2 regions of the Shewanella oncorhynchi genome follow, and region 1 is predicted to be linked to the other one. Evidence: predicted binding sites of a transcription regulator. Region 1 holds the regulator's gene; the other holds the start of a gene.
The links. The regulator FliA, encoded in region 1, starts transcription of late flagellar genes. The targets are predictions, from matches to a motif close to CTAAAGNTNNNNNNNNNNNNGCCGATA.

Region 1 (7,153 bases):
CCTTCCTGACTTGCAGATAAGGTAATCGTTCCCGTTCTTGGCTTACCACTAGCTTCACGCTCGTTTGGCATCTCGATACCATGGTCCACAGAGTTACGCACTAAGTGGACGAGTGGATCGGCAAGCGCTTCAACGAGGTTTTTATCTAAGTCAGTTTCTTCACCGACCATGATCAAATCAATTTCTTTGTTTAGTGTACGAGCAAGATCACGTACCACCCGAGGGAAACGACCAAACACTTTCTTGATCGGTTGCATACGGGTTTTCATCACAGCGCCTTGCAAATCGGCAGTAACGAGATCTAAGTTCGCGAGAGCTTTCGACATCTCCTCATCATCACGACTGATGCCTAAGCTCACCAATCGATTACGCACTAACACTAACTCACCCACCATATTCATGATCTGGTCGAGTCGTGCAGTATCTACACGTACCGTTGTTTCACCCTGAGGCACATTCGCAGAGCTAGCCTTAGCAGGTGCTTTATCGACAACCGCAATTTCCACCTTAGGTTTTGCAGCAACGACTGGGGCAGGAGCTAGTACTGCGGCTTTTACTGGCGCAGGAGCATGTGGTGCAGCAGTAGGTGCTACAGTCGAAACAGGGGGCGTAGGCGCTTTTACTTCAGCTTTCGCAGGTGCTCCGCCTTTCCCATGGAGTTCATCGAGTAATCGCTCAAACTCATCATCGGTAATTTCATCAGCATCTACAATCGGTTGAGGTGCAGGTGTTGCCACAACCTTAGGCTTAACAGGCACTTCAGCCTCAGCTTTAAATTTACCTGAGCCATGAAGTTCATCCAGTAACGCCTCGAACTCATCATCAGTGATATCATCACCTGATGTTGAAGGCGTTTTAATTGGTGCAGCAGGCTTTGCAGCAACTGGCTCAGATACAAATGTGGTAGCAGCGACCGCAGGTCCCTTTCCTGAACCATGAAGCGCATCCAATAAAGCTTCAAATTCAGCATCATTGATATCATCGATACTTGAAGACGTATTTTCAATGGAAGATGAGTTATCACTTATGTCAGCAGGGATTTCTTGAAGGGTAGGAGTATCAATAATGACTTCAACAACATGTTCTGGCTCTACAACCTTGGCAGAAGCGACTTCAGATGGCAAAGGCACACCTGAACTGAGCATTTTAAGTCTCGCTAACAAACCTGAATCGGCGGGATCTTGTTGCTCGCCCTGCTGGGTTTGCGCAAACATGGTATTAATTGCATCAACAGCCTGCAAAATAATATCCATCAACTCTGCGTTAACGCTACGCTTGCCTGTCCGCAATAAATCGAAGGTATTCTCAGCCTCATGACAAACATCAACCATGGGAGTTAAGCTAAGAAAGCCAGCACCACCTTTAACGGTATGAAAACCTCGGAAAATGGCGTTCAGCAAGTTAGTATCATCAGGATTATTTTCAAGCGCAACGAGTTGCTCTTGCAGAAGCTCTAAAATTTCACCGGCTTCGATTAAAAAGTCCTGGAGTATCTCTTCATCTACATCAAAGGCCATCAAATTGACTCCCAGTTAGAAACCCAGACTCGATAGAAGATCATCCACTTCGTCTTGACCCGTTACCACATCTTGACGAAGCTCGGCATTCATTATCGGGCCTTCTGCTTCAATATTATTTTTCTGAGCAATCTGACTTTCAATCATAGGTTGCTCACCAAATACCGTCAGCATAGAAACCAGATTACTTTCTACTTCCATTACTAGATCAATAACACGACGTATTATTTGTCCTGTTAAGTCTTGAAAATCTTGCGCCATCAAAATTTGATTAAGCAATTCACGTAATCGAGTCGAGTCATTTGCACTACGAGACATAAGGTCTTGTACATCGTGACAAAGGCCCTTAAATTCAGTCAGCGCTATCTCGCGTCGCATTAATCTGTCCCAAGATGGCATGACATTTTGAATATTTACGGTCACGGCATTAGCCAAAGGTAAACATTCTTCAACCGCATCCATGGTTTTATTTGCAGCTTGTTCGGTCATGTCAATAACGTAATTTAAACGTTGCTTGGCATCGGGGATCTCTGTATTGGCTAATTCAGCAAGACGATTATCAACTTGAAAATCCATCAGCGCACTATGAAGTTGCCGAGTTAATTTACCTACTTCTTCGAATAATTCTCGTTGCAGTGGAGCAGCAAGCTCCCGAAATAAATCATCTGCCTGACTTTGCTCACCTGCACTTAATAATTCAACTAAATGCTGAGCTTGCTCGAGCGTGATGAGCCCTGATGTTTGTGACTTCATAGCTCATCCTTGCTCAAGCGAGTCGTTCGAATATTTTATCTAACTTCTCTTTCAGCGTTGCAGCGGTAAAAGGCTTAACCACATAACCATTCACTCCCGCTTGAGCGGCAGCAATAATCTGTTCACGTTTTGCTTCAGCAGTTACCATTAATACGGGTAAATGCTTTAGCGAATCATCAGCGCGAATTGCTTTTAACAGATCGATTCCTTGCATACCAGGCATATTCCAATCTGTAACAACAAAATCAAAATCCCCCTTTTGCAACATCGGCAGGGCTGTTGAGCCATCGTCTGCTTCTTGGGTGTTATTAAACCCCAAGTCTCGCAACAAGTTCTTGATGATACGCCTCATTGTCGAAAAATCGTCAACAATGAGAATCTTCATATTCTTGTCCAAGGTTTCCTCCGGTGAGCTGACATTCTGTGCTCGATTAATAATTATACTTATGTCCAGTGCTTGAGTTTAGCTTTCAATCGCAACATTGCCTGACTTAATATCTGGCTAACCCGCGATTCACTGACTTCAAGAATGGCGCCAATCTCTTTTAAATTCAATGCTTCATCGTAGTACAGGGATAACACTAATGCATCTCTTTCAGGCAATAATTTAATTGCCTCAACCAGAGCAGAATGAAATTGGTTCTCAGCTAATGCTTCAAATGAATCATCATCGGACCGATCACTCACTGTAAGTATATCCTGAGATACGCCTAAATCTTCTATCCCTATGATTTTTCCGACAGAAACATCGTTAAGAATATGATGGTACTCATCGAGCGTCATATCAAGTTTTTCTGCAATTTCTGTGTCGCGTGCATCACGGCCCAGTTCTTGCTCTAACTCATCAATAGCGTGTGCAACCTTACGATTGTTACGATGAACGGAACGAGGGACCCAGTCGCCACGACGAATTTCATCTAACATGGCTCCACGTATGCGTATGCCGGCGAAGGTTTCAAATTTCGCACCCTTGCCACCATCAAACTTGGATGATGCTTCTAGTAACCCCATCATCCCAGCTTGGAGTAAATCATCTAACTGCACAGATGCAGGTAGTCTGGCGAGTAAATGATGCGCAATTCTTTTAACCAACGGAGCATACTGTTCAACGATCGACGATTTATTGTCTAAACAAGTATACGCAGCGGCTTTATTCACTCGTTTTTTCCTCTTGAAAATCTGGTCGTTGTACTAAACGCTCAACGAAAAACTCCAAATGCCCACCAGGTTGCTGCGGCACAGGCCAGCTCAAAATTTTATTTGCCAATCCTTGATACGCAATCGCCGCTGGTGATTTAGGATAAGCTTCAACCACCAATTTTTGTTTACGAACTGATTTACGTAAGTTTTCGTCAAATGGAATCGTGGCGACTAATTCAAGTGCAACATCTAAAAATCTGTCGGTCACTTTACTGAGTTTAGCAAATAATTCCATACCTTCGCGTAAACTACGCACCATATTGGCAACTATTTTAAAACGGAACACGCCATGCTCACGGCTGAGAATTTTAATCAGGGCGTAGGCATCGGTAATCGAAGTGGGTTCATCACAAACAACGACTAGCACATCCTGCGAAGCACGTGAGAAACTGAGCACCATATCTGAGATCCCAGCAGCAGTATCTACGACTAGAATATCAAACTGAGTCCGCATCTCACTAAATGCACGGATTAATCCAGCATGTTGCGCAGGGCTTAATTCCACCATCCCCTGTGTTCCTGAGGTGGCTGGTACTATGCCTATCCCCTTAGGACCACGAACGATAATATCGTCAAGCTCTGCATCACCAGAGAGAACATGAGAGAGGTTACGCTCGGCACGAATACCCAGCATGACGTCGACGTTTGCTAAGCCAAGGTCAGCGTCAAGTACCAAGACACGCTTGCCTTTTTCGGCTAATGCCACAGCAGTATTAATAGAAACGCTGGTTTTACCCACGCCTCCTTTGCCACCAGTGACCGCGATTACTTTCACTTTTTCGTTATAGGGTTGATTCATCATACGTAAACCACTTGCTTGATCCAGGGTCATAAATCTACTCAAATGCACAGGCCATATTATCTGACCACGCTGTGTCTTGTAATGATTGTTGTTCTGTACTATCTAACGCTGCGAGTGCCTGCTGGGCTAAATCTAGGGTATCCGCAACTTTCATATCTTCAGGAACTCTTTGTCCATCAGTAATATAACTTAATGGTAATCCGTTTTGGATCAACACACTTAATGCCCCTGCTAACGACACAGATTCATCGAGTTTTGTGAGAACGACACCAGATAGGGGAATGCGTTTAAAATGATTGACTGCATCTTGCAGCACACGGCGCTGCCCTGTCGCAGACAGTACCAGATAACTGCGGATAGGTATCCTGCTATTTGCAGTTAAATTATCAAGTTGCTGGTAAAGGCGCATATCTCGCTGTCCCATGCCAGCCGTATCTATCAATACTAGCTTGCGATTCCTAAACTGATAGAGAATTTGCTCTAATTCATTTAGATCATGAGCTTGCTTTACTGGGCAGCCCATTATTTTGCCATAAGTTGCTAATTGCTCATAGGCTCCGATGCGATAATGATCTGTGGTAATTAAAGCAACATGTTCAGCACCATGATGTGCCGCAAAACGGGCAGCAAGTTTAGCTAATGACGTTGTTTTACCAACCCCAGTAGGACCAACTAATGCAACCACTCCGCCCTGCTTAACAATGTCATCGCCCTGATTATCAAGCATATTCGCAAGACTTTGTGGTAATGCTCTGACTAATTCAGCTGGCGTATAATGCTGGCTCAGCGCGGCTAATTTATTCGCAACCGCAGGGGAGAATTCAGCCTCAAGCAATTTGGCTTCGAGCATAGCACCGACGGGATCGATGCGTTTTTTATGTTCCGTCATCAAGGAGGATACTTGATGTGTCAGTAAATTACGCAGTGATGCTAATTCATCCCGCATAGCCTCAATATCAGCACTTTGTTTCTGTGATGTTTGTGGCTTTTTATCAAACGAGGAAGGTGCTTCACGACGTTCTGGTTTCACAGCAGTAGGGGCTTGTAAGCCCTTAGCCCATGCTGGTAACTCGGCATCAACTTGCTGATGTGACATTTGTTGATTCAAACGGCTTTGCTGCTTCTCAAGTAAGGCTTGTAATGAGTCTGCTGGTGCGGCTGGCTTAGCGCGAGTTTCTACACGGACTGGCTGCTTAGCACCTAGGGACACGAGATCGTCGCTCACGTCCATAAAGGTCGGTGCTGGCGCAGTGGCTGCAGTTTTCGATTTAGGTTCGTCATAGTCAACGGCAGCGACAATTTCGATGCCACCGTTCACTTTTTTATTTGACATAATGACGGCATCTGAGCCGAGTGTTTCTTTCACTTGGGCCAGTGCGGCGCGCATGTCTTTGGCAAAAAATCGTTTAATCTTCACTTATGCGTCCTCTACTGGCCGACTGCAGATACGATACGTATTTGCTTCTCATCAGGTATTTCTTGATATGAAATGACTCTGAGATTAGGAATAGTATGTTTAACAAAGCGTGACAGCGTCGCGCGTAACATACCTGACGTCAACAATATGGCGGGTTGTCCGACCATTTCTTGCTTTTGAGCCGCATCGGCAAGGGACTGCTGCATGCGTTCTGCAAGACCGGGTTCAATATTAGGACCATCGCCACCGGTTGCTTGCATTGACTGATGCAACATCTGTTCCAACTCTGGCGCCAAAGTAATGACGGGGATTTCGAGCTCTGGGCCTGAGATTTCCTGAACTATCATACGTTTCAAAGCGATACGTACAGCGGCAGTCAAGACTTCAGTGTCATTGCTCTTAGTGCCATATTCTAACAAAGTTTGCACTATAGTACGCAAGTCTCTAACTGAAACCCCTTCATTTAATAGGTTCTGCATCACTTTTACGACATGTCCTAGTGGCATGATATCTGGAATAAAGCCATCAACCAGCTTAGGTGAGTGTTTCGCAAGCATATCCATCAGTTGTTGCACTTCTTCGTAGCCTAACAACTTAGCGGCATTATTTGTGAGTAATTGACTAATATGAGTTGCAACAACAGTGGCGGCATCGACGACGGTATAACCTAATGTTTGTGCGTGCTCACGTAACTCAGGAGCGATCCATACCGCTTCCAGGCCAAAAGCGGGATCGCGCGTTTCGATACCATCGAGTTTGCCATAGACTTGACCAGGGTTGATCGCCAATTCGCAATCATGACGAATATCTGCCTCTCCGACGACGACGCCCATTAATGAAATGCGATACGCATTAGGCGATAAATCTAAGTTATCGCGAATATGCACCGCGGGCACTAAGAAGCCTAGTTCCTGAGACAACTTTTTACGCACGCCTTTAATGCGGCTTAGTAACTCGCCACCTTGGCCCTTGTCTACCAGAGGGATCAAACGATATCCAACCTCAAGACCAATAGTATCAACATGATGTACATCGTCCCAACCTAGCTCTTTAGGCTCTTTATCTTGTCTTTCTATTGGACCCGATTTCACTTGTTCTAGCGCTTTAAGACGTTTGTTTTCATTTCGTTTATAAACAAAATAAGCTGCACCAGCAGTCATAAAGGCAAAGCTTAAAAACGCCATGTGCGGCATACCAGGAACAATACCCATTACAAACAGGACTCCGGCGGCGATACCCAATGACTTATGACTGTCAAACATCTGACTCATCATCATTTGGCCCATATCACCCGACTCGTTTTGACGAGTCACCATCAAGGCCGCGGCAATTGACAATAATAGACCAGGGATCTGCGCCACTAAACCATCACCGATAGTCAGTAAGGTATAAATTTCAACCGCTTCAGAGAAACTTAAGCCATGCTGCACAATCCCTATGATGAAACCACCTACGATGTTGATC
Region 2 (7,153 bases), 1.9 Mb from region 1:
AACCTTAGCTAATACCGCTTTTACCGTCGGCTTTTGCGAAATGACGCCGCAATATTCAGGCATTGATTTAGCAAAATCTTCGGTGCCGATTTTACGGCTCTCGTTGATAATGTCTTGCTTATCCATGGCGATTAAGGGACGTAGAATCAATAACTCAGTACAACGGTCGATGACGTTTAAGTTGGTCAGGGTCTGGCTAGACACTTGGCCTAAACTTTCACCGGTAACTAAGGCTTGAATGCCCATACGCTCGGCGATACGCGCCGCGGTACGCATCATCATGCGTTTCAATACAACGCCCATTTGTCCGTTATCGATACGCTCTAAAATCTCAGCAACCACAGGCTCAAAAGGCACGGAGATAAACTTCACTTTGTGGGATTCACCGTAGGTTTTCCACAAATGGTAAGCCACTTGTTTAACACCAATTTCGTGCTGTGCGCCGCCCAGATTGAAGAAACAGTAGTGGGTACGAGCGCCTTTTTTGATAAATTGATAGCTAGAGACGCCAGAGTCAAAACCACCCGAAATCAAGGACAATACATCTTCCTGTGTTGCCATCGGAAAACCGCCTAGACCTTCAATACGCTTAGTCACCATATAAAGATTATCACGCTCAATCTCTAAATTAACGGTAATGTCCGGATTCTTTAAACGCACGCCCAGCGCATCAGTAAACTGGTTTAAGCCACCACCGACATAACGCTCAACTTCAATAGAATTAAAATCATGATCGCCAGTACGCTTTACTCGCACGCAGAAGGTTTTACCCGCGAGTTGGTCACGGTAAACAGGCAAGACTTGCTGATAAATATCATCAACAGATTCAAAGCTGTACTCATCCACTTGCACTACGTGTGCAATGCCAGGAATACACGCCAGACGCTCACCGAAAGCTTGGGCCAATTCAGGCTTATCCTTTGGTACCATCACCATAATGCGGTCCCATTGACGCTGCACTTTTGCATCTTCGTCAACTTTTTTAAGCACATTACGGATGTTAGTTTCGAGCATTTTGGTGAAGCGCATGCGTACAGGCTTGCTCTTCATCATGATTTCTGGATACAGCTTTACAATAAACTTCATGGGATTTCCGCGGGCAATTTTAAAACAGCAAAATTGGTTAAAAGAATAATCGGGGGATTATATACCCAAGCAACCTAAAAAGGCGAGTTTCAGCGCACATAGCCAACAGCGACACAGGCCACATTTATGGCGTATTCATTGCGTATTAATGACTCAATCACGGCAGCTAATTAGGCTGAAATAATGTCACTAAAGCCTATTCGAATGGTGTGAATTGCCCTGCTTAAAATAAGTGATTTGAGATGAATTATTAACAATAAGTCGTTGAGGGATGGTCAAGGAAACTTAGGGATTACACACTCAATGTGATTAACGTAAAGCCCAAATGGATTTAAATAAACCACAGTGATTTGATGCATAACACGTTAACTAAAAGGGAAAAGTCCACATTAGCTCAATAAAAAAGCCGCAAGATTATTGCGGCTTTAGATTGGGAGAGTATCTAAACACTTAAGGCGAATTACCGATCTGAATTTCTTCAGACTCCTTAGCTTTACCTTGCTCAATAGCAATTTCAACCCTGCGGTTACGGGCACGATTTTCCGGAGAATCGTTAGGCACAATCGGATTGTTAGACGCCATACCAACCACTTTCATTCGATTAGAATCAAAGCCGCTGACCTGTACTAACTCATGGGCCACTGCCACGGCACGTTTGCTGGATAAATCCCAATTAGAACTATAGAGCTCATCGCTTATTTGCATATCATCCGTGTAACCTGACACTGTGATGACACCTGGCACATCTTTTAACAATTCGCCAACTGAGCGCACCACAGGTTTAAATCGAGGCTGCAGGAAACCTGAGCCAGAAGCAAATGACCCCTTCTCACGTATACGAATAATAATCTGCTGACCTAATGACTCAATTTCAATCGCTCCATCGGTGATCTCTTTATTGAGCTCCTGCGCCATCTTCTTCACTTGCTGATTGATCTTTTCTTGCGCCGCTGCCGCTTCCGCTTTAACCGCATCGGCCACTTCTTGCGCCGTTGCACTCGCTTCGCCACCCCGCTGAGAACCATTTTGCTGCTGCACACCGCCCGCACTATCGTCTTCACCCGCTTGGAAATCCAATACAGGTTCCGTCATTTCATTCGTTTGCTGGTTAATGATTTCAATCGGAGTCGGATCGGGGCGACCTGGTCTAAATTCTAAGGCAATGACAGAAGTCCCTTTCGGGATATCTTTAACTTCCACCTTATTTTGCACACCAAAGGCATACTTCATTGAGCCCGCGATCTGCTTAAACTTCATCACGTCCATTTCAGAAAATGACAATAACAATACGAAGAAACACATTAACAGCGACATCAAGTCGGCAAATGTTGCCAACCAGAGCGGTGCTCCGGGCGGTGGACAATTGCACTTAGCCATGGGCTACTCTCCGTCCGTTGTATCGATTTTACGATTTTTTTCAGCAAGATAGTTTTTCAAAAAGCCTTCAATCACCCGCGGGTTTTGTCCATCTTGAATCGCCAATACCGCATCCATAATAAGGTTACGATTGAGCATTTCCTCCCCCATTCTAAGCGTTAGCTTATCCGCGATAGGAAGACAAACCATGTTAGCGACCATAGCGCCGTATAATGTGGTTAACAACGCAACCGCCATCGAAGGACCAATAGATTTAGGATCCGCCATATTTGATAGCATGGCCACGAGACCAACGAGTGTACCTATCATCCCCATCGCTGGCCCAACATCGCCAAAGGCTCTAAATATGCCAATCCCCGTACGATGACGTTCTTCCGTTAGAGCGATATCCTTCTCTAGAGCTGCACGCACTACTTCACCATCATGACCATCGACCAACATATCGACAGCCTTTTGCATAAAAGTATTGCTAATTTGCGCCTCTTCTAATGCCAAAAAACCCCCTTTACGGGCAGCATCCGCCATAGTCACTGACTGTTCAATCAAGTCTTCTGGTTTATCAATCTTAAATACAAAAGCTTTCAAAGCAATTTTAACGGCGCTTAAAAACTGTTTAAGAGTGAACTTCATCATTACCACGAAGAAGGACCCACCGAACACAATCAGGATCGAGGGCACATCAACGAAAATCATCAAGCCGCCACTGGTCACCATAGCGCCGAGAATAAAACCAAAGGCTCCCACAATTCCGATTATTGTTGCTAAATCCACAACGGCTCCTCAATTTTCGTAATAAACGACATAATACTTACTCTGGGTAAGCAAGAACACTCAGTTATTCTACCGAATAAGATAATCCCACCGACACACATACGAGCCTTGTTTATCCAGTTAAAAATTACCATACAAATGATGATACTATTGTCAGTTATCGGACACACACTAAGCAAGTTTAGCGACAATTTATATTTTCTGGAAAAATTTCAGTAACAAAGCGTGCTATTGAGCAAATATCTTTAGTCTGAATTTGACCCTTACGCCGCCCTGATATACCTTGTGTCCGCTAAATCAAAGGAAACCTGAACGTGGCGAAGAAACCCGAAAATCTTAGTTTTGAAGAATCCCTTGGCGAACTTGAACGCATCGTTGCCTATCTAGAACAAGGCGATATCTCCCTCGATGACGCGTTAAAACAATTTGAACGTGGCATTAATCTCGTTCGAAATAGCCAAGCAAAACTCGAACAAGCCCAACAAAAAGTGGCCATTTTACTGAAACAAGACGAAAATGCGCCCCTATCCCCCTATGCCGTTGAGGGCGAATAAGCGTGTTAGTCAGTACCATTCAAGAATATCAACAACGAGTTGATGATCAATTAAAACAGCGTTTTAGTACGCTTGAAGATACAGCTCCCCAATTAAAAGCCGCTATGACTTACGGTGCCTTATTGGGAGGGAAGCGCATTCGACCGTTCCTCGTATACAGTGTAGGACGCATGTTTGGGGTCGAACTCGAAAAGTTAGATGCTTGCGCCGCAGCCATTGAATGTATCCATGCTTATTCATTAATCCACGACGATTTACCCGCCATGGACGATGACGAGCTCCGCCGTGGCCAGCCGACCGTGCATATTGCCTTTGATGAAGCGACGGCCATTTTAGCGGGGGATGCTCTGCAAACCTTAGCCTTTGAAATTGTCACCGAAGCCGTAGCAGGGGTCAGCAGCGAACAACATATTGCTATGGTAAGAGTATTAGCCAAAGCCTCAGGTTATCGTGGTATGTGTGGAGGCCAAGCGATAGACTTAGCCTCGACCGATAAACATATTGATCTTAAAGCATTAACTCAGCTACATAATATGAAAACCGGCGCCCTTATCAGCTGCGCCGTTGAGTTAGCTTTGATCGCCGCAAACGCGCCAAAAGATCAGTATGCTGCTATGATGGATTTTGCTCGTGCGGTCGGACTCGCCTTCCAAGTACAAGACGATATCCTTGACATCGTAGCCACCACCGAAGAGCTAGGTAAACCGCAAGGCTCTGATACTGAATCGAATAAGAGTACGTTTCCACAACTACTTGGACTACAAGGTGCACAAGACACCGCCAAACAACTGATCCAAGAGGCACTATCAGCGCTGGCTAAATTGCCATACAATAGCCAGTTAATTGCAGACTTCGCCCGCTATATCATTGAGCGAAGAATATAATAAGAGTCGAAGTATCTCGCTATGAGTTTGGACATTTCTCAGTTTCCCGTGTTGGCGCAGGCCAACACCCCCAATGAGCTCCGCCAGCTTCCTCAGGCACTTTTACCACAAGTAGCCGATGAACTGCGCGAGTTCCTTCTTAAGTCTGTTGGCATGTCCAGCGGACATTTTGCCTCTGGGCTCGGCACAGTAGAACTCACTGTGGCACTGCACTATGTCTACAATACCCCCTTTGATCGACTGATCTGGGACGTAGGCCATCAAGCCTACCCCCATAAAATTCTCACGGGTCGACGTGACAAGATGCACACCATTCGGCAAAAAGATGGCTTACATCCTTTCCCATGGCGTGAAGAAAGTGAATACGACACTTTCAGTGTTGGCCATTCTGGCACGTCGATTAGCGCCGCGCTGGCGATGGCGATAGCTGCAGAAAAAGAGCAAGCAGGTCGTAAAGTGGTCGCTGTCATCGGCGATGGCGCTATGACCGGCGGCATGGTGTTTGAAGCAATGAACCACGCAGGCGACTTGCACAATGACATGCTAGTGGTACTGAACGACAACGAAATGTCGATTTCAGAAAATGTCGGCGCCCTCAACAATCATTTAGCACAACTGATGTCAGGCCGTTTCTACACCACACTGCGCGAAGGCGGCAAAAAAGTGTTGAAAGGTATGCCAGTCATCAAAGAAATGGCCAAGCGCACTGAGGAACACCTCAAAGGTATGGTCGTTCCTGGCACTCTATTTGAAGAGTTAGGTTTCAACTACATAGGTCCTATCGATGGCCATGATGTAGACGCTCTGGTTGAGACCATGCGCAATATGCGTAATCTGAAAGGTCCACAGGTGCTGCACATCATGACCAAAAAAGGTCGTGGTTATGAACCTGCTGAAAAAGATCCTATCGGTTGGCATGCTGTGCCTAAGTTTGACCCATCACTCTTTAAAAAGCCGGCCACCAAACCCGGTTTACCGACTTTTTCTCAAGTCTTCGGTAAATGGTTGTGCGACATTGCCGAACAAGATGAGAAAGTGTTAGCGATTACTCCTGCGATGCGTGAGGGTTCTGGCATGGTGGAGTTTTCCCAGCGCTTCCCGAAACAATATTTCGATGCAGCGATTGCCGAGCAGCATGCAGTCACCTTAGCGGCGGGTTTTGCCTGCGAAGGTTTCAAGCCTGTAGTCGCGATTTACTCGACTTTCCTGCAACGCGCCTATGATCAGCTTATTCACGATGTCGCACTACAACAATTGCCCGTGTTATTTGCCATTGACCGTGGCGGTATCGTCGGTGCCGATGGTCCAACCCACCAAGGTGCATTCGATTTAAGCTTTATGCGTTGTATCCCTAATATGGTGATCATGGCGCCGTCCGATGAAAATGAATGTCGTCAAATGCTCTACACTGGCTATTGCTATGATGCGGGCCCAAGTGCGGTGCGTTACCCAAGAGGTAGTGCCACGGGAGCGATGCAAGTCGAGTCCATGATTGCGTTGCCAATTGGTAAAGGTGTCATTAAGCGCATCGGTAAGCGTATTGCCATACTTAACTTTGGTACCTTGCTCGCATCGGCATTAACCGCTGCCGAAAGCTTAGATGCGACGGTTGTCGATATGCGCTTTGTGAAACCACTTGATGTTGATCTGGTAAAAGAAATGGCACTAACCCATGAAGTGTTAGTCACTGTGGAGGAAAATGCCATTATAGGCGGTGCGGGTGCCGGAGTGCTTGAACAGCTTCAAAAGCTAAAAATGCCTAAAGCCGTACTCCAAATTGGTTTACCAGACGAGTTCATTAAACATGGCTCGCCAGAGGAAGTCATCCACGATTTGCAACTGGATGCCGAAGGCATACTGGCGCAAATCAATGCTTATCTAGCGCAATAGGCTGAACTTGCTTATCTCGTTAAGACGCTAAATGTTATCAATAAAAAATTCCGCCCATAAAAAAGGACTGCAATTGCAGTCCTTTTTTGTTGCTGTCTTTTATAACAGCGGCTGATCCAATAAAGCTTAAGCTTCGATATCTATCGTTGCACTTTCTTGGTTAGGGCCACCCTGTGACACCATCACCATCGCAGGGCGCAGCAAGCGACTGTTCAGCTCATAACCCTTTTGCATCACCAACATCACAGTGTTCGCAGGGAACTCGGCGCTTGGCTGCATGCCAATCGCTTGATGTTGATCAGGGTTAAATGACTGACCTTGTGGATCAATTTGCTTAACACCAAATTTTGCCACCGCGGTGAGTAAACTTTTTTGAGTTAACTCAACACCTTGATAAATCGCTTTCGTCGCTTCATCTTCTGGGTTTGTCCCCATTAGCGCGCGCTCCATGTTATCAAGCACAGGCAAAAGCTCATTGGCGAACTTTTCCAAGGCAAACTTGTTCGCCTTTTCCACATCCATTGCGGCACGACGACGAATGTTATCGACCTCGGCTGCGGCGCGGATGACTGAATCCTTCTGCTCTTCAAC

Region 2: a site for FliA is predicted at 3,393-3,419, ahead of pomA (flagellar motor protein PomA). Genes of this name have one in related genera too.

The regions. Positions count from the first base shown of each region.
Region 1 covers NZ_CP132914.1:1,625,416-1,632,568, reverse strand. The annotation lists gene RA178_RS07435 (chemotaxis protein CheA) at 1-1,517, opposite strand, end outside; gene RA178_RS07430 (protein phosphatase CheZ) at 1,533-2,270, opposite strand; gene cheY (chemotaxis response regulator CheY) at 2,284-2,667, opposite strand; gene RA178_RS07420 (RNA polymerase sigma factor FliA) at 2,715-3,428, opposite strand; gene RA178_RS07415 (MinD/ParA family protein) at 3,421-4,302, opposite strand; gene flhF (flagellar biosynthesis GTPase FlhF) at 4,307-5,689, opposite strand; gene flhA (flagellar biosynthesis protein FlhA) at 5,701-7,153, opposite strand, start outside.
Region 2 covers NZ_CP132914.1:3,484,718-3,491,870, forward strand. The annotation lists gene thiI (tRNA uracil 4-sulfurtransferase ThiI) at 1-1,086, opposite strand, end outside; gene RA178_RS15635 (flagellar motor protein MotB) at 1,537-2,463, opposite strand; gene pomA (flagellar motor protein PomA) at 2,467-3,234, opposite strand; gene xseB (exodeoxyribonuclease VII small subunit) at 3,549-3,788, shown strand; gene ispA ((2E,6E)-farnesyl diphosphate synthase) at 3,791-4,672, shown strand; gene dxs (1-deoxy-D-xylulose-5-phosphate synthase) at 4,694-6,562, shown strand; gene grpE (nucleotide exchange factor GrpE) at 6,689-7,153, opposite strand, start outside.